3 regions of the Desulfurispora sp. genome follow, and region 3 is predicted to be linked to each of the others. Evidence: riboswitches for the same ligand, from Rfam matches in the RefSeq annotation. Region 3 holds a riboswitch; each other region holds the start of a gene.
The links. A riboswitch is a leader RNA that binds a small molecule or an ion and turns the genes downstream of it on or off. The one in region 3 is predicted to bind cobalamin.
Positions count from the first base shown of each region.

Region 1: linked by a shared signal. The riboswitch ahead of ACUVTU_RS08085 (S-layer homology domain-containing protein) and the one ahead of ACUVTU_RS10155 (DUF2162 family putative transporter) in region 3 are both predicted to bind cobalamin.
Region 2: linked by a shared signal. The riboswitch ahead of cobT (nicotinate-nucleotide--dimethylbenzimidazole phosphoribosyltransferase) and the one ahead of ACUVTU_RS10155 (DUF2162 family putative transporter) in region 3 are both predicted to bind cobalamin.

Region 1 covers NZ_JBRAJI010000025.1:21,824-27,567, forward strand. Annotated here, with positions in the region: gene ACUVTU_RS08080 (DUF134 domain-containing protein) at 350-823, shown strand; cobalamin riboswitch at 943-1,181, shown strand; gene ACUVTU_RS08085 (S-layer homology domain-containing protein) at 1,458-4,946, shown strand; gene ACUVTU_RS08090 (DUF4430 domain-containing protein) at 5,026-5,744, shown strand, end outside.
Region 2 covers NZ_JBRAJI010000018.1:26,553-32,296, reverse strand. Annotated here, with positions in the region: gene ACUVTU_RS06640 (S-layer homology domain-containing protein) at 1-1,297, shown strand, start outside; gene fni (type 2 isopentenyl-diphosphate Delta-isomerase) at 1,278-2,366, shown strand; cobalamin riboswitch at 2,387-2,577, shown strand; gene cobT (nicotinate-nucleotide--dimethylbenzimidazole phosphoribosyltransferase) at 2,647-3,723, shown strand; gene ACUVTU_RS06625 (arsenite methyltransferase) at 3,725-4,534, opposite strand; gene ACUVTU_RS06620 (ArsR/SmtB family transcription factor) at 4,609-4,923, opposite strand; gene pyrR (bifunctional pyr operon transcriptional regulator/uracil phosphoribosyltransferase PyrR) at 5,134-5,691, shown strand.
Region 3 covers NZ_JBRAJI010000037.1:17,513-23,256, reverse strand. Annotated here, with positions in the region: gene ACUVTU_RS10160 (hypothetical protein) at 71-691, opposite strand; cobalamin riboswitch at 1,052-1,252, shown strand; gene ACUVTU_RS10155 (DUF2162 family putative transporter) at 1,492-2,196, shown strand; gene ACUVTU_RS10150 (MotA/TolQ/ExbB proton channel family protein) at 2,193-2,867, shown strand; gene ACUVTU_RS10145 (DUF2149 domain-containing protein) at 2,818-3,138, shown strand; gene ACUVTU_RS10140 (cobaltochelatase subunit CobN) at 3,157-5,744, shown strand, end outside.

The DNA.
Region 1 (5,744 bases), on a different contig from region 3:
TGGCCGGGGGCTTTTATATGACCGGGTAGCGCCAAAGGGGTCATTTTGTCTGCTCAGGGCAGGATATAGGCAGTGAAATGTATGAAAAATGTGCGGGCGAGTGGGCGGGAACAATGGTGCATAAAGACGCTGTAAAGCCTAATAATTTATGTGTATGATTGTTTACATTGATGAACAGGCCGTAATGGTCTTATTGGGGCATTGAATGGACAAAAATATTATCCGGACGCAAGTAAAATTATTGACACGCGAAGGGCGGGCATCTATAATGTAGGTGTTTATGTGCATAGATAAAAACATAAGCAAAACAAATTTTTAGCTGAAACTTATAGCAGGAGGAGAAAAGCTCATGTCCAGACCGCCCAAGTGCCGCCGCGTGGAATACATTCCAGAACTGACCTTCTTTAAGCCGGCCGGGGTGCCCTTAAGCGCCCTTTCCGAGGTTACTGTGACCATTGAGGAAGTAGAGGCCATTCGCTTAAAAGACCTGCTGGGCCTGGAGCAGGAAGAATGCGCCGAAAAAATGGGCGTTTCCCGCCCCACCTACCACCGCATTCTCATTGCCGCCCGCAGCAAAATTGCCGATGCTTTGGTCAACGGCAAAGCCATCCGCATGGAAGGCGGCCACTTCCAGCTGGTGATGAAGCGCTTCAAATGCAGCCGCTGCCACCACGAGTGGGAAATTCCTTGCGGTCAGGGCCAGCGTTTTTCCGAAATGAAATGCCCCCAGTGTGCCGAGCGGGACATCTACCGCATCAACCTGGACGGTACGCCCTTCAACTGCCACCGCTGGCAGGACGGGCGGGAGAAGGAGTTGGAGTGAAATATTATTATAATTCTGTTCAAATACCCTCTGGACAGCCCGGCAAATAGGTGGTATGATGCTGGCAAGGGACGCTGGCCGGTGTGAGGCCGGTAGAGCGACTCTGGTTGTTTGGACAATTATATAGCTACCGCGCAGGTGCCCCGGCTTTGCCGGGGTGAAAAGGGAACCGGGTGCAAATCCCGGACGGTCCGGCCACTGTAAGTGGGGAGCCCTTTTAGCGCAGTCCACCGTCCCCAAGGGGCGGCAGTCACTGGGCGATGAGCCCGGCCAGTAATGGCGGGGTGCCCGGGAAGGCTGGAGCTAAAAGCGGTGTGGATCCACAAGTCAGGAGACCTGCCTGGGCGGAATGCAGTATCGCCTTCCGAGGAAAGGCCGGTGCTGGGCTGCTCGTTTACCTGGTTACTTACCGGGTAGCTTTCTAGGTGCAGACAAAGCCCCGCTTTCCTTTACGGGAAAGCGGGGCTTTAATTTTTAACCCCATCCTTATCATTCATCTCCTACCCTTATATTTCTCCTCTTGTTCACCGGCGGGACAGCCGTTCCGCCGGGACCATTCTTTTTTCCACTCCCCGGCCGGCGGGGTAAGCCGGTGGGTAAAAATAGATGAGTAATTTTGTGGGAGGTATGTGCAATGGGGCAGCTGGCGGGATTTAAGGGAGTGTTTAACCGCGCGGCCTGTAGCAGAGCAAGAGGGTGTACGGGGGCGGTATGGCCGGTTTTTCTGGCCCTGCTGCTGGTTCTGGCGGGTCTTTTCTCCCCGTCCAGGGCACCGGCCGCCCAGATTGGCGATCAGCAGCTCAAGAGCAAGGCGGTGGAGTTTATTCAGGGGCGTTTTGCCGCCGGTGAGGATCTGGACGGCTACACCGCCCATATTTTGCTGTTGGCCGGTGAGGAGCTGGGCGGCAGCAAATGGACGGCGGCGGCCAAACGCACGGCCGGTGACGCCAGTTTGCAAAACCGGCTGGTGGTGCTGGCCGGACTACTGGGCGACCGGGTTTCGCCGGTCAGTTATATCATGGGCACCCAGAACCCGGACGGCAGTTTCGGTCCCTACGCCAACCTTTATGGCACCAAAGCGGCCCTGCAGGCCCTGGCGGAAGCCCGAAAGAAAAACTGGCTGCCAGATGGGGAAAGCGGTGTGCTGGAGGGGGCTATCACCCGGGCGGTGGGCTACCTGCACAGTGAGTATCAGAAAAACAGCGGGCAGTACGCTGCCGCCGGGCAGTTTGACTATCGCTGTGTGCAGGCGCTGGCAGTAGCCGGAGAGGATCTTAAGGCGGACAAATGGCGGGCAAGCGCCGGCAGTTTGTACGACCAGGTGCTGAGCACGGCTGAGCAGGCTTATGGCAGCAGCGATAGCCTGGGAGCGGGGGAACTGGCCAAACACCTGCTGGCGGTGGTGGCGGTGGAGCCGCAGCATGATTTGGTCAACCAGTTGGCCGGGGCCATTCTGACTAAACAGCAAACGGTAAACGGGCAGGTTTATTTTGGTGACAGCATCTATGAAGATGTGCTGGTGCTGACCGCACTGGGCCAGGCCGGTAAACTATCCGGGCTGGATCAGCAGGCCGCCCTGGCCTATCTGAACCGCTACAAACACACCCATCAGAACTCCTGGGGGCAGGCAGCCGGGGTAGCCTGGGGCAGCTATGAGCCCGAGGAGGCCGATTTGACCGGCCAGGTGCTGACCGCCTTGAGCTACTTTTCCACCGCCGGCACGGCGGGCAGTGAGGTAGCCCGAGATATTGAGGCTGGTTTTATCTATCTGAAGGACATCCAGGATCGTGATACCGGGGCCATCCGGGTGCAGTATGACAGCACCTTTGCCAGCGCCGAGGTGTTGCTGGCCGCCCTGGCCAATAACCGCCCGGCGACCGAGCTGACAGTGAAATCGCGCAGCAAGACCCTGGCCGGGTGCCTGCAGGCGTTAAACCACTGGCCGGAGCAGAATGAGCTGAAAGAGCGGCTGGCCAGCCTGCTGGCCGGGCGGCAGATTAAGGAGGGTGCCGGGGCCGGTTCTTTTGAAAACAGCGTCTACAGCGACTTCTGGGTGCTGCTGGCCCTGGGCGAGACCGGACAGCTGGGCCAGATTGACCAGAGCGCCGCCCGCGCTTATGTCTTGAGCAAACAGGCGGCGGACGGCTCCTGGGGGGAAACCTTTGATCAATACTACCCCGACTTTCTTTCCACCGCCCAGGCCCTGCGGGTCCTGAAATATCTGCCCGGCTACCAGGAGGCGGCGGTGCAGCAGGCGGTACAAAAGGGACTGGCTTACTTGAAAGGCCTGCAGCAGGCCGATGGCGGCGTATATGCCACCCCTTTTGACGACCCGGCGGTGGACAACGCCGAGCTGCTGCTCACTTTAAAACACTTGGGTCAAGATGCCGCCCGCTGGAAGAACAGCGCCGGTAAAACCCCGCTGGATTACCTGCGGCAAAACAGCTATAACGCGGCCGACGGTACCTTCGGGGCTGCCCGTAACACCATGGATGCCACCTGGGTGCTGACCGCTGTGCTGGCTTGGCCGGACAGTGCGGGCAGCAGCGAAAGTGGCGGGGGTGGTAGCGGCGGCAGTGGCGGCGGGACGGTTACTGCTGCCGTCAAGGTGTACATTGCGGTGCAGGGCCGGGATGGAGAACTGCTTTTCCGCCCCGGGCTGGTGGAGGTGGAAGCCGGCGGCCGCTGGGGGCTGACCGCCCTGGGAGCGCTGGAAGCCACCGGCCTGAGCTTCACCCATCGCGATGGCTTTGTGACGGCCATTGCCGGGCAGGCCAACAGCGGTATGCAGGGCTGGATGTACAGTGTGAACGGCCAGGTGCCCATGGTGCTGGCCAGCCAGAAGGCGGTGCAGGCCAGGGATAAAGTGATTTGGTGGTACAGCAAGGATATGAACAATCCTGTGCCCACCTGGAATGAGCTGGAAAAACAAAACAATACCGGGAGCAGCGGCGGGGTCAGTAATGCAGCCAGTGCAGCCGTCAGCCCGAGCGGGTTAAAACTGCCGGCTGGAGAAAAGGCCCTCCAGGAACTGGGCAGTTTGACCGGCGGCGCGGCTTCCCTGGAGCAGGCGGGGCAGGCGGTGCGCCTGCTGGCCGCAGCGATAAGGCCGGCTTATCAAGATTTGCGGCGGCTGCAGAAGGAACTGGCCGGCCATCAGGCCGCCCTGGAGAAGGATCTGAAAAAGGGTGAAAATGCTCTCCTGAAGGATCAGGCCGGTGAGGCCGCCCTGCTGGTGCCCGAAGGGGCGCTGGCGGCAGCTGGCCGGGTGACCCTGCGCGAGGTGAGCAGCGGCCTGCCGGCAGAGGCCAAAAGCGCCCTGCCCTCCGGCTGGCGGGTGGTTTCTACCTGCTACAAGCTGGAACTGCCGGCGCTGACAACCGGAAAATCCCTGCAATTGATGCTGAAGTCCGCCTGGCCGGCATATTTAAAAGGAGAGAATCTGCAACCGGCCCTGTGGACGGCCGGACAAAAGTGGCTGACCCTGCCCGCCGTGCTGGACGAGGCCGGCCGGCAGGTACTGGCCCGGGTGGAACAGGGTGGCTACCTGGTACTCTTATACCGGAGCAAGCAGGTGTCCTTCTTGGATCTGCAGGACGAGCAGTGGCAGTGGGCCCGGCCGGCGGTGCAGGAACTGGCCGCCTGGGAAGTAGTCAACGGGGTGGGGCAGGACAGGTTTGCCCCGCAGCGGTCGCTCAGCCGGGCCGAGCTGGCCGCCCTGCTCAGCCGGATGCTGGGGTTATCCTGGGAGAACGGCAACGCAGCACAGTTTAGCGATGTGCAGGCCAGCGACTGGTATGCTCCGGCCGTGACCGCCGTGCGCCGGGCTGGCTTGATGCAAGGCGATGCCGGGGGGGTATTTGCGCCGCAGCGTCCCATTAGTCGGCAGGAGTTTCTGGTGGTGCTGGCCCGGGCCTGGGAACTGGCCGCCGGCGAACAAGCCCTTTCCTTTGCCGATGCTGCCGGGGTGGCCGACTGGGCCCGGGAGGGTGTGCAGGCGGCAGTGCGGGCCGGTTTGGTGCGGGGTGATGCCCAGGGAAGGCTTAATCCTGCGGCACCCCTGACCAGAGCCGAATGCGCGGTGATCCTGCAGCGGGCTTTGCAGCTGGAAATGACGCCCTAGAGGTGCAGTGCACACCAATGATGATGGGCCGGCCGGGAGGTTGGGAAAGCTTCCGGCCGGCTTTTGAGGAGTGTATACCGTGAACCGGCGAAGTAATGCGTTGATTTATTTGGTACCGCTGTTGTTCATATTGGTCGCCCTGCTGGGACCCCTTTTCTACAATTACTGGCAGGATACTGACAGGGGAACTGCTTTGGCCGGGCCGGAGGCGGCACAGCAAATACCGGAGACAGGGGCAGGAACCGGGAGCAATGGTCAGCCCGTCAATACCGCTTCCCGGGTGGATGCCGGGCCCGGTGCCGGCAGCGCGGGGGGTGTTGGCGGTACTGCTGCCGATGGCGGTAGCGGGCTGACGGTGCAGGATAAGGGGGAAGGTAAACCGGGCAGTACCGGAGCCTACCCCGCGCCGGGGGCGGCGGGCCAGGGTTCCGGAGCGGAGCGGAATGGGGTTGCTGGCAGCGTTGCTGGCGGAGCAACTGCCGGGTCGACGACAGCCAGGCCGCCCGCTTCTCCCGGCGGGGCGGATGAGCTTGGCCGGGAGAAGAGCGGGTATGACCGCGGTATGGTGGGGCTGGCGGTAGTTGGCCGCCAGGGTGAGCTGCTGTTCGGCCCGGCGCTGCTGCCCCTGCCGGCCGCCGGCCGGACACCACCCACTGCCCTGGATGTGCTGGACCTGGCCGGTCTGGGCTACCAGCTTTCATCCCGCTTTCCCGGCTTTGTAACCGCCATTGCCGGGCAGGAAAACAAAGGCCAGGCGGGCTGGATGTACAAGGTGAATCAGGAAATCCCCGCCGTGAC
Region 2 (5,744 bases), on a different contig from region 3:
CCTGGACGGGGGAGGTTCCACCAGCCTGGTGGCCCGGCCGCTGGGCGACCAGAGCCCGGTGCTGCTCAACCTGCCGGAAAAGGGAGCCCAGCGGGCGGTGCCGGTGGCCCTTGGTGTATTTTCCACTGCCCCGCCCGGGGCGCTGCAGGGGTTGATCATTGCGGGACCCGAACGCATAGTACCCGGTCTGCCGGTGAAGTATACTGTCAAAGCCTACGATGAGTATTACAACCCCCTGCCGGTCATCCGGGACCAGGTGGACTGGCAGGCCGGGCCGGGCTGGGAACAGCTGGCAGCCGGTGAGTTCTTGCCCGGGGAGCCGGGGACGGTCACCCTGCAGGTTCAGTACCAGGGAGTAGTGGCGCAAAAACAGGTGCAGGTGTACAGGGATGAGCAACTGCAGCTGGTGGTGCAGCCGGCTTCCCTGAACCTGCTGCCCGGCCAGAAGGGGGAAATCAAGGTCAGCCTGCGCGATCCTTCCGGACAGCTCCATGAGGTGCCTGCGGCTTACTGGCAAATCACCACGAGCAGCGATCTGGTGGGTGTGCAGGGCAGCCTGGTTACAGCTGGAGAGCAGTCCGGGCAGGGAGAAATAAAGATAGGTTTTCGCAGCCAGAGGATAACTGTTCCGTTTACCATCAAGGCTCCCCTGCCTTTTACTGATCTGGAGGAAAAACACTGGGCCTATCCGGCAGTGTACAACCTGTACCAGTTGAAGGTGGTCAGCGGTGTGAGTGCAACACTCTTTCTGCCGGCGGAAAAAGTGACGCGGGCCCAGTTTGTGACCATGCTGGGCCGGGCTCTGGGCTGGGGACAGCAGAACCAGTCCGGCGGAAAAGGTGTCGCTTTGCCCTTTAAGGACCGGGCCGGGATACCGGACTGGGCGGCACCCTATGTGGCTTTTGCTGCCGGACAAAAATACCTGACCGGTTTTCCCGACGGTACGTTTCAGCCCGACCGCCTGCTCACCCGGGCCGAGATGGCAGCAGTGCTGAACCGGGTGCTCCAGCTGCCTGCCGCCAGCCCGGACGCCCCGGCATTTGCCGATCTGGCCGCCATTCCCGCCTGGGCGCGTCCGGCCATACTGGCCTGCGGCAGTGCCGGCTTGATCCGGGGTGATGCCGAGAACAAAGTGCACGCGCAGCAAAATGCCAGCCGGGCGGAAACCGCTGTGGTGATCAACCGTATTCTGCAAAAGGGCCTGGGCAAGGCGGCGGAGCAGGCGGAGCAGGGTGCTGCCGGCAGCAGTGGTCAGAACTCACCGGGGGGCGAGATGATTGGACCGCCAGCACCGTAAAATCCAGCATATCGAACAGGCGCTGGCTCAGCCGGAGGAAGCCGGTACCAGCGGGTTTCCGGACCTGCTGCTGGTGCACAATGCCCTGCCGGAAATAGAACCGGCCGATGTTGATCTCTCCTGCTCCTTTCTGGGTAAACGGCTGGACGCACCGCTTTTGATCAACGCCCTCACCGGCGGGCACGAAAAAACACTGCCCATCAACCGGGCCCTGGCCCGGCTGGCCGCTCGCCGCGGCCTGGCCATTGCGGTGGGTTCCCAGAAAGCCGCCCTGGAGGATCCGGCGGTTGTCCACACTTTTCGGGTGGTGCGGCAGGAAAACCCGTCCGGGGTGGTGCTGGCCAACCTGAGCGCCACCTGCCATCCCGGAGAGGCCCGCCAGGCGGTGGAAATGCTGGCGGCGGACGGTTTGCAGCTGCACCTGAACGCGGCCCAGGAACTGGCCATGGCCGAAGGGGAGACCAATTTCGGACGGGTGGCCGAGAATATCTTCCGGATTGCCCGGGAGGTGACCGTACCCGTAATCGTCAAAGAAGTGGGGTCGGGTCTTTCCCGGGATGTGGTGCGCCGCCTGTATGCCGGCGGTATCACCTGTTTTGATATTGCCGGGCGGGGTGGTACCAACTTCTTGCAAATTGAGCTGGCCCGGCGGGGTGCGCTGTGGCCCGAGCTGGGCGATTGGGGTATTCCCACGGCGGCGGCTCTGCTGGAGTGTCTGGACCTGCAACTGCCCGTGACCATCATTGCTTCGGGCGGGGTGCGCACTGGCCTGGATATGGTCAAGGCGCTGGTGGCCGGGGCCCGGCTGGTGGGCATGGCCCGTCCGCTGCTGCAGGCGGTTTACCATTCCGAGGAGTCCCTCTGCGCTTATGTTGATGATCTGCTCCTGGGCATGCGCCGGGTGATGTTTTTGCTCGGCGCCGCCCGGGTGGAACAACTGGCCCGTTTGCCGCTAGTGATTACCGGTGCCACCGCCGGATGGCTGGCGGCCCGAGGGGTGGATATCACCCGCTGGGGCAAAAAAGATCTACTGGCCGAGCAGGAAAAAACCGGTCTCTGTAGAAAGTAAAAAACAGCCTGATCATTATACAATATCTAACACCGGCAGGTGCTGTCCTTTCAGGACAGAGAATAGGGAACCGGGTGCAAATCCCGGACGGACCCGCCACTGTAACCGGGGAGCAAAGCGCCATTTACAGCCACTGGCCGTGCCGGGCCGGGAAGGCGGCGCGGCGCGTGGATCCGGAAGTCAGGAGACCTGCCTGCCGGTGTAATCCGCTGGATGATGGTAAAGTCCACGGCTAGCTGTAGCCGTGGACTGTTTATTTTTAACAGGGGAGGTAACTGCTATGTCATTGCTTCAGGAAACTATCAGCGCCATTGCCCCGCTGGATGCCGCGGCCATGGAAAAAGCCCGGCAGCGGGTGGACAGCCTGATTAAGCCGCCCGGTAGTCTGGGCCGCCTGGAGGAACTGGCGGTGCAGCTGGCCGGCATTACCGGCAGTCTGCGGCCGCCGGTGCAAAACAAAGTGATTGTGCTGATGGCCGGCGACCACGGTGTGGTGGAGGAAGGCGTGAGCATTGCCCCGCCCGAGGTCACCTACCAGATGCTGGGGGCGTTTGCCGGCGGGGTGGCGGGTGTCAGCGTCTTCAGCCAGGTGGTGGGAGCCAGGCTGGTCATTGTGGATGTGGGCGTCAAAGTGCCGGTGGATATTCCCGGTGTGTTATCATTAAAAGTAAAAAGCGGTACGGACAATATCGCCCGTGGTCCGGCCATGAGCCGGGAGGAAGCGGTGGCTGCCCTGGAGGTGGGCATCCGGGTAACCGGGGAGCAGGTGGCGGCCGGCGCCGATGTGCTGGCACTGGGTGACATGGGTATTGGTAACACCACGCCCAGCAGCGCCATTCTGGCCTGCCTGGCCGGACTTACGGCGGCGGAAGCCACCGGGCGGGGCACCTTTGTCAATGATGAAGTGCTGGCGCGCAAGATTGCCGCCGTGGACAGCGCGCTGCGCGTAAACCGGCCCGACCCGGCCGACGGCCTGGATGTGCTGGCCAGGGTGGGCGGACTGGAGATCGGCGGCCTGGCCGGAGTGGTGCTGGCGGCAGCGGCCCACCGCAAACCCGTGCTGGTGGACGGTTTTATCTCCACCGCCGCCGCCATGATTGCCGCCACCCTGGCCCCGGCCTGCCGGGACTATCTGATCCCGGCTCACCTCTCGGGAGAGCAGGGACACCGCCTGATGCTGGAACACCTGGGCTTAAAGCCGCTGCTGCAGCTGGATATGCGCCTGGGAGAGGGTACCGGGGCCGCCCTGGCCATGCCCCTGCTGGAAGCCGCCGTGGGGATGCTCACCCGCATGGCCAGCTTCCAGGATGCCGGCGTATCCGACGTGGACAGGGACAAAGCGGCCGAATTAAGCTGAGTTATTTGTAGCCCCGGATAAAGGCACTGGCCACGGCACCGTTTAAATCCCGCCTCTCGGCTTCGCTCAGGTTGGGCAGAATGCTGGCGGCTGCCGGGTCGGTGAAATCATAGGTGCGGGTGATCTGGATGGAGATGTCTTTAAATCCGGCCCGCACCATTTTTTCTCTGTATTCTTCCTGCAGCAGGGCGCCGGCCACACAGCCCGCCCAGGCCAGCAGATCCTGCTGCACCTGGAGAGGCAGGGGGCGGGTGAGCACAATATCGGACACCGCCAGCCGGCCGCCGGGCTTCAAAACCCGGTAGGCTTCGGCCAGCACCCGGTCTTTGTCGGCGGAAAGGTTGATCACACAGTTGGAGATAATCACGTCCACGCTGTTATCCGGCAGGGGGATGTCTTCAATGTAACCTTTCAAGAACTCCACATTGTCCACCCCGGCCCGCTGCTGGTTGGCCCGGGCGGTGGCCAGCATTTCATCAGTCATGTCCAGGCCATAGACCTTGCCGGTGGGACCTACCCGTCGGGCCGAGAGCAGCACGTCCAGGCCGGCGCCGCTGCCCAGATCCAGCACCACCTCGCCCGGCTGCAGGTCGGCCAGCAGGGTGGGGTTGCCGCAGCCGAAGGAGGAGGCGATCAGATCCTCGGGCAGGCCGGCAATTTCCTCCGGTTGGTACAGGCCGGCGGTGATCGGGTCGCAGGAGAACTCGCCGCCGCTGCAGCAACCACCTGCTGTGCTGCTGCAGCATCCCTGCTTCTGCTGGATGGCACCGGCGTATTTGCGGCGTACGAAGTTGCGGATGTCTTCTTTCATTAAACAAGTACCTCCCGTGGGTTGGTATTTTATTCTACGCATCAAATTTTATTGATGTGTAAGCCCAAAAAAATTTACTCCAGATCAAAATCCTGCTGGAGCTGGCGGATGAATTGTTGCAGCACCTCCCGGTTTAAAAAATAATACTTCCACTTGCCGCTGGGTTTTTCGGTGACCAGGCCGGCTTCCACCAGTTCTTTCATGTGATAGGAAACCCGCGACTGAATCAGGTTCATCCTGGCCATGATTTCGCAGTTGCACAGGCCAGCAGCGCCGTCTGCGCCGAACGGGGCGGGGCAGCAGCTCGGACTGGTGCGGGCCAGCAGCAGTAAAATCTGATAACGCAGCGGGTCGCTCAGGGCACGGGCTATTTTCTGGCTGTTCAACATGGCTATATCATATCAAATAATATTGATGTTAGCAATCAGCAGCTTAAATTATTTTATGTTTGACAGCTCTGCTGCTGATATGGTACCCTTTAACAAATGCCTATATACTCCTTTAACATCGGTCCCGTGAGGCCGGTAAGGTATGAACAGAGCAAGGTTAGTCTGGCCTGCTTACCGGCGGTAAGCAGGCTTTTTGATTGCAGGTGAGAAATGATGTTCCACAACCTGGTTCCCAAGGCGCAGATCATGGACAAAGAGGCCATCCGCCGGGCCATCACCCGCATTGCCCATGAAATTATTGAACGCAATAAGGGCACGGCGGATCTGGTGCTGGTGGGCATCCGGCGGCGCGGTGTACCGCTATCCCGGCGGCTGGCCGAACGCATCCGGGAGATCGAGGGGCGGGAAGTACCGGTGGGAATCCTGGATATCACCCTGTACCGGGACGACCTGAGCACTCTGGCCACCCAGCCGGTGGTGCACAGCACCGAGGTACCGTTTCCCATTGACGGCAAAAAAGTGGTGCTGGTGGATGACGTGATCTTTACCGGCCGGACGGTGCGGGCGGCGCTGGATGCGCTGGTGGATCTGGGACGGCCCCGCCTGATTCAGCTGGCGGTGCTGGTAGACCGGGGACACCGGGAACTGCCCATCCGGCCCGATTATGTAGGCAAAAACGTGCCCACTTCCTCCCGGGAAGTGGTCGCCGTAAACCTGACCGAAATTGACGGACAGGACATGGTGCAGATTATGGAAATACCGGGATGACCCATCCTTTAAAGACGGTCCGGAGAGGCCGGCAAGGGGGGCGGATGATCGTT
Region 3 (5,744 bases):
CCGGTTGCCTGAAGAAGGGGTATATGCAAGCCACCAACCGGGGCAGCATTACGGTAAATCCATTTAATCTCTAGTTATTACCTGCTGATGTGCTGCTGTTATTGATCTTTTCCTGCATCAGCTGGTTGCGCTCTTTGAGCATTTGCAGGGCCTGGGGCAGCAATTCCTTTATTTTGGCCTCATCACTGCTGCTGGCTGCCTTCATCAGCTGGCCCAGCAGATTGTGCCCGGCGCCATCACCTCTGGGACCACCCGGCTGCTCCGGCAGGTATTTGTCCAGGCCCAGTTTGGCCAGCTCTTCTCTGGCCTGCTCCCGGGTCAGCTGGCCATCCCGCACCCTGTCCATGACCTCTTTCAGCTGGGCTTTTTGCCCATCAGTCAGTTGAGACATCCACCGGGGCTCTTTTGAGGGCAGGGACTGGCGCAGTTTCTCCTGTTCAGCCAGAGCCTCCTGCCATTCACTTAAAGATTCGGGAGTATACTTCTGCACCAGTTCCAGCAGCTTTTGCTGCATTTCCTGCTGTTTGGCCGGATCCCCCTTGAAATGGCGGCCCGGAAAGGCCATACCGGCTATTTTACCCGCCAGACCAGCACCGCCGGCGTTGCTGGTAGATGTAGCCATGGCCACACCGGGCACCATGATGGACAGAGCCAGCGCCGCAACCACAGTCTTGGTCTTCCAGTTGGACATTTCACATTCCTCCCTCGTAAATTTTGGTGTTGTCCCTGGCCTGCTCTTACTCTAAACCGGGATTGTGGCAGAAATTCAGAGGAAATGTGAAAAATTATGAAATCGGAGCGGGGAGCAAAATCCTCCTTGTGCTACTTAAAGGCAATACTTACTATTATTAACATTGCCACACAATTTGCGGATACAGAATTATGATAAAATTGCAAGAAAAAAAGAAAAAAAAGCAGCGCCAATTGCCCCTACAAAGCTGGTTGCTCATTGACTTTTTCTGCAGACATATGGTAGCTTACTATAAGTATCCTGAGGATAAATTTTCCTCTCCCTTGCCCAACGGGGGCCCCGCGCCCCACCAACAACCCCATACGCATACCGCGAACAGGTGCCCTGGCGCAGACCCAACCGGCCTGCGCCAGGGTGAAAAGGGAAGCCGGTGCAAATCCGGCGCGGTCCCGCCACTGTGACGGGGAGGAGCTGGCACAAAGCCACTGGCCCATCAGGCCGGGAAGGCGTCAGCCTCCAGTGATCCGAAGCCAGGAGACCTGCCTGTTCGCTCAAACACCGCACAGCCTGCGCGGAACAGGGAGGTGTTATTTTTGCTGCCTGGCACTGCCCGCTTCACCCGGGCCGGACCACAACCCTCCAGCTCCTGACCCAAAGGCGCGGAGGGTTTTATGTTTTCCCCATTTAGTGAACTACCCCTTTCTTCGCCTTGCGAAAGGCACGGGCTACCCGGACAAGGCGAATTTGATGCTTTCCTGCTTCATCCGGGTTAGTTAAATTAATTGCGGAGGTGCACCTGTTTGCTGCTTGCCCTGCTCGCCTTGCTACCTGCCACTTTACTGCTGGCCCTGAAAAGCGGCCTACTGCTGGGCACAGTACCTCTGGGTCGGCGCCAGCGTTGGCCCATGGCCGGATCTCTGGCGCTCATTCTTTTACTGGCTGCCCTGAGTGCAGAGCAATGTCACCAGCAACTGGCCGCACTGGTAGACAAATATACTTTCCACATAGCCACCCTTAGCGGGGTTTTATTGCTCTACCTGGCAGCAGCCAGCCGCACCCCGGCTGGCCGGCAGATCTGGCCCGCCCTGCTGCCCTGCCCGCTTTGCGTGCTAGCCCTGGCTGTTTCCAGCACCCTGCTGTCGACCCGTCTGCAAGTGTCCGCTCCCGGGCTGGCCACAGGCACCGCCCTGTTCTATTTGCTGGTCACTCTTAGCAGCAGCTGGCTTTCTCAAAAGCTGCTGCAAAAATGGCAGATTGATCTGGAAAGTGCCTTGCAATTTCTATTGCTGGCCCTGGGCTCCTTCACCCTGTTTTGCGTCTTTGCCATTCCCAATCTGGTGGCCGCCATGCATATGCCCTTTCAGCCCCTGGAAATCGCCCCGCCCGACCAGCTGGTGGCCGTAGCGGGTGCCAGTCTAATTATACTGCTCCTGGGCTACCTGGGAGAAAAACACCGCTGGAAGTCCCGGAAACATTCCACAGTGCCAAATGAGGTGAATCCATGACCGTTGCCGGTACCGAACATCTCACCCGGTTTTTGCATGTCATTGGCCAGAGTCTGCTCATACCCTGTCTGGCCATCTTGCTCTACTTTGTGCTGCAGGCCCTGCTGGAAGCCGGCACTTTGCTGGGCGAGCTGGGTCAGCGGCGCAAGTCCGGTCAGCTGGACGCAGCAGCTCTGCTCAGCCAGCTGCGCCAGGCCCAGGGGCAAATTGCCGTACTGCCGCTAGATCAACTACCGCCCACACTGGCGCAACCCCTGGCCCGCTACAACGACTTGGCCGGCCCGGATCTCGCCGGCCAGCGACCGCTGGCCAGAACCCTGCTGGAAGAACAGGAAAATTTGCTGGCCCGGCGCTGTGAAAAAACCGAGCTGATCGCCAAAATGGGGCCCTTGATGGGCCTGATGGGCACCCTGATCCCCCTGGGCCCGGGCCTGGTAGGACTGGGCAAAGGTGACTTCAGCCAGCTGGCCAGTTATCTGATTGTTTCTTTTGATGCAACTATAGTGGGCATTTTTGCCGGCGGCATCGCCTTTTGCATTGCCAAGGTGCGCCGCCGCTGGTATGGCCACGACCTGGCCATTTTAGAAGCCTTACTGGAAACCGCTATCGAGGTGAAAGAAAATGTTGCGCCCGAAATCAAAAAGCTGGCAACAAGCGGAAGAAGAATTTAACCCTTTAAGCAGCCTGGCCAATCTGGCCGATGTGATGTTTGTCTTCAGCGTAGGGCTAATAGTCGCACTGGTCTCGGTCTGGCAAATCCAGCCCTTAAGCCAGAGCGGCACTGCCCCCAGAGTGCGGGTCATTGATGCCACCCGGGGCCAGGAAATTAAAGATCTGCCCGGCTGGCAAAGCCAGGGGGGCAGCGGCTACCAGGAAATGGGCACTGTTTACAAAGACCCCCGCACCGGCAAATTAATCCTGATTCAAAGCGAATCTCCATAAAATTCAGGAGGGAAGAACTTGTCCGCTTTATCCAAAGACCGGCCGTTTAATAAACCCCTGCTGCCCACCAACCCCCGGCCCCGGCTTATAGTACGCCTGCTCACTATTTACCTGCTGCTGGGAATTTTGCTGGTAACCGGCCCGTCCGCCCTGCCAGCTGAAGAACAAAGCAGTGCGCCGGGGCAGTCTACCTCGCTGGTGATCATCACCGGCACCAATTCGCTGGTATCTCCTTTAGTGCAGGCCTATCATAATCTGACCGATCAGGCCGCCGCACCCTATCCGCTCCGGCTGCGCGTATTCAGCCCCAATGACCTGGAAAGCAGCAGCGGCCGGCAAGCCATTAAGGAAACCTTTTTACAGGCCGATATTATCCTGCTGGAAATGCTGGGCACCAACCGGGAAGCCCCCCTGCGCGAACTTTTCCAGCAATGCTGGCAAGAAAAATGGCAAAATTCCCCTCCGCCCACTATTTTACTGCAGCGCAGCGGGGAGAAAAACAGTGACGGTACCTGGAACACCGGCGGTTTGCTTACCGGACTGGTACAGGGCCTACCCCTGCAAATCAACCAGGATAATACCGTCTGGCAGAACTTGAATACCTACATTGTACAAAGCGGCATCAGCAACTGGGAAAAACTGCTGCTCTACCTGGGCAGCACCTTCGGACACATCACCACCAGCGCCGACCTCACGCCTATCAAGCTGGACAAATCCTTCCTCTACCACCCGGCTGCCGACGCCAGCAGTCCTTATTACGAAGCGCCCGGTACCGTACAGGAAGGCGTATATGAAAGCGTCTACAACAGTGTTTACAACAGCAACGGCCTGTTTTTCGACCTGCCTGCTTACTTCCAATGGTACACCTGCCGGGAAGGCTACAGGACCGATGCCCCCTGGATCGGCATTCTCAGCTACGACACCTATTTTAAAAACAATGACCAGCAAATTCTGGTGGAGTCGCTGCGAGCTCTGGAAGAAAAAGGGCTGAACGTCTTGCTGCTGTACGCCCCCTCCGACAAACGCCACACCGCAGTGCGCCAGTTCTTTTTCTGGGACAAGCTAGGAAATGGAGAAATCCAGGCAGGCATTGATGTGTTCATCTGCCAGCTGGGCTTCCAGTTCGACCGGAGCAAGAATGGCGATACCAAAACCCTGCAACTTTTCCAGGAAATGGACCTACCAGTGCTTACCCCCATCTACACCAGTGACCTGGAAAAGTGGCAGAACGACCCGGCCGGCGCCATCCGGGAAGTTTACTGGCAAATAGCCCTGCCCGAACTAGAAGGGCGCATTGAACCGGTACTGCTGGGCGGCACAGTGACACTGCAGACCGACCCGGCCACGGGCGCCACAATTACCCGCAAAGTAGCCCTGCCCGACCGCGTCCAGCGACTGGCAGAAAGGGCGGCGGCCTGGGCTAAATTGCGCAATTTGCCCAACGAACAGAAAAAAGTAGCCATCCTCTACTACAACCTGCACGGCGGCAAGGACGGCATCACCGCTTCCTACCTGAACGTGCCGCGCAGCCTGACTGCCATCCTGCAGGCCATGAGCGAAGCCGGTTACCGGGTTGATCCGCAGCTGGAACTGCGCGCCCCGGACGGCAGCATGGATCCGGACAAGGTTTTTGCCGCCATGTTTGAGCGCGGCCGCAATGTGGGCGGCTGGGCACCCGGTGAGCTAAAACAACTGGCCAGCCGCTCCGATGTGCTGAAAATCAACCTGGACAGCTACCTTAAGTGGTACAACCGCCTGCCGGCGGAATTACGCACCCGGGTGGAAAAAGCCTGGGGCCCGCCGCCCGGCCAGATGATGGTATATGAAAACCAGGTCGTCCTGCCCGGCGTGCTCAGCGGCAATATCTTTTTTGGGCCGCAGCCCATGCGGGGCTGGGGGGAAAATGTGGACAACATCACCCATTCTCCCGACCTGCCGCCGCCCCACCAGTATCTGGCATTTTATTTCTGGCTGCAGGAAGAGTTCGGCGCCCACGCTGTAGTGCACCTGGGTACCCACGGCACCGCCGAATGGTTGCCCGGTAAAGCAGTAGGTCTGTCCAGCACGGACTGGCCCGATATCGTACACGGCTCCCTGCCCAACATCTACCCGTACATCATCAACAACCCGGGTGAAGGCACCCAGGCCAAGCGGCGGGGTTACGCCGTGCTGATCAGCCACCTGATACCCGCGGTAAGCAGCACCCGGCTTTACGGCCAGCTCATGGAACTGCATGATCTGGCCCACCAGTACAGCACAGCGGCCGCCGCAGCAGAACCCGATATCAGAGAACTGGAACGCCTGAAACAAAAAATTAACTATCTGCTGGAAGACGATGGCCTGGCCATTCAGCTGGGACTGGACCTGAAAAACCTGACCTTTGAACAGGCCCTGGAAACCGCCCATCACCATCTGGATCAATTGCAAAGCGAAGTCACCCCGCTGGGACTGCATACCTTCGGCCAGCCGCCTACCGGCGAGCGGCTGGAACAAACAGTCCAGGCCATGGTGTACATCGATCCGGCCAATCGCATGGACAAAGCCGATCAGTACCAGCAACTGCTGATTGATTGTCAGCAGGAGATGAGCATGCTGCTAAAGGCGCT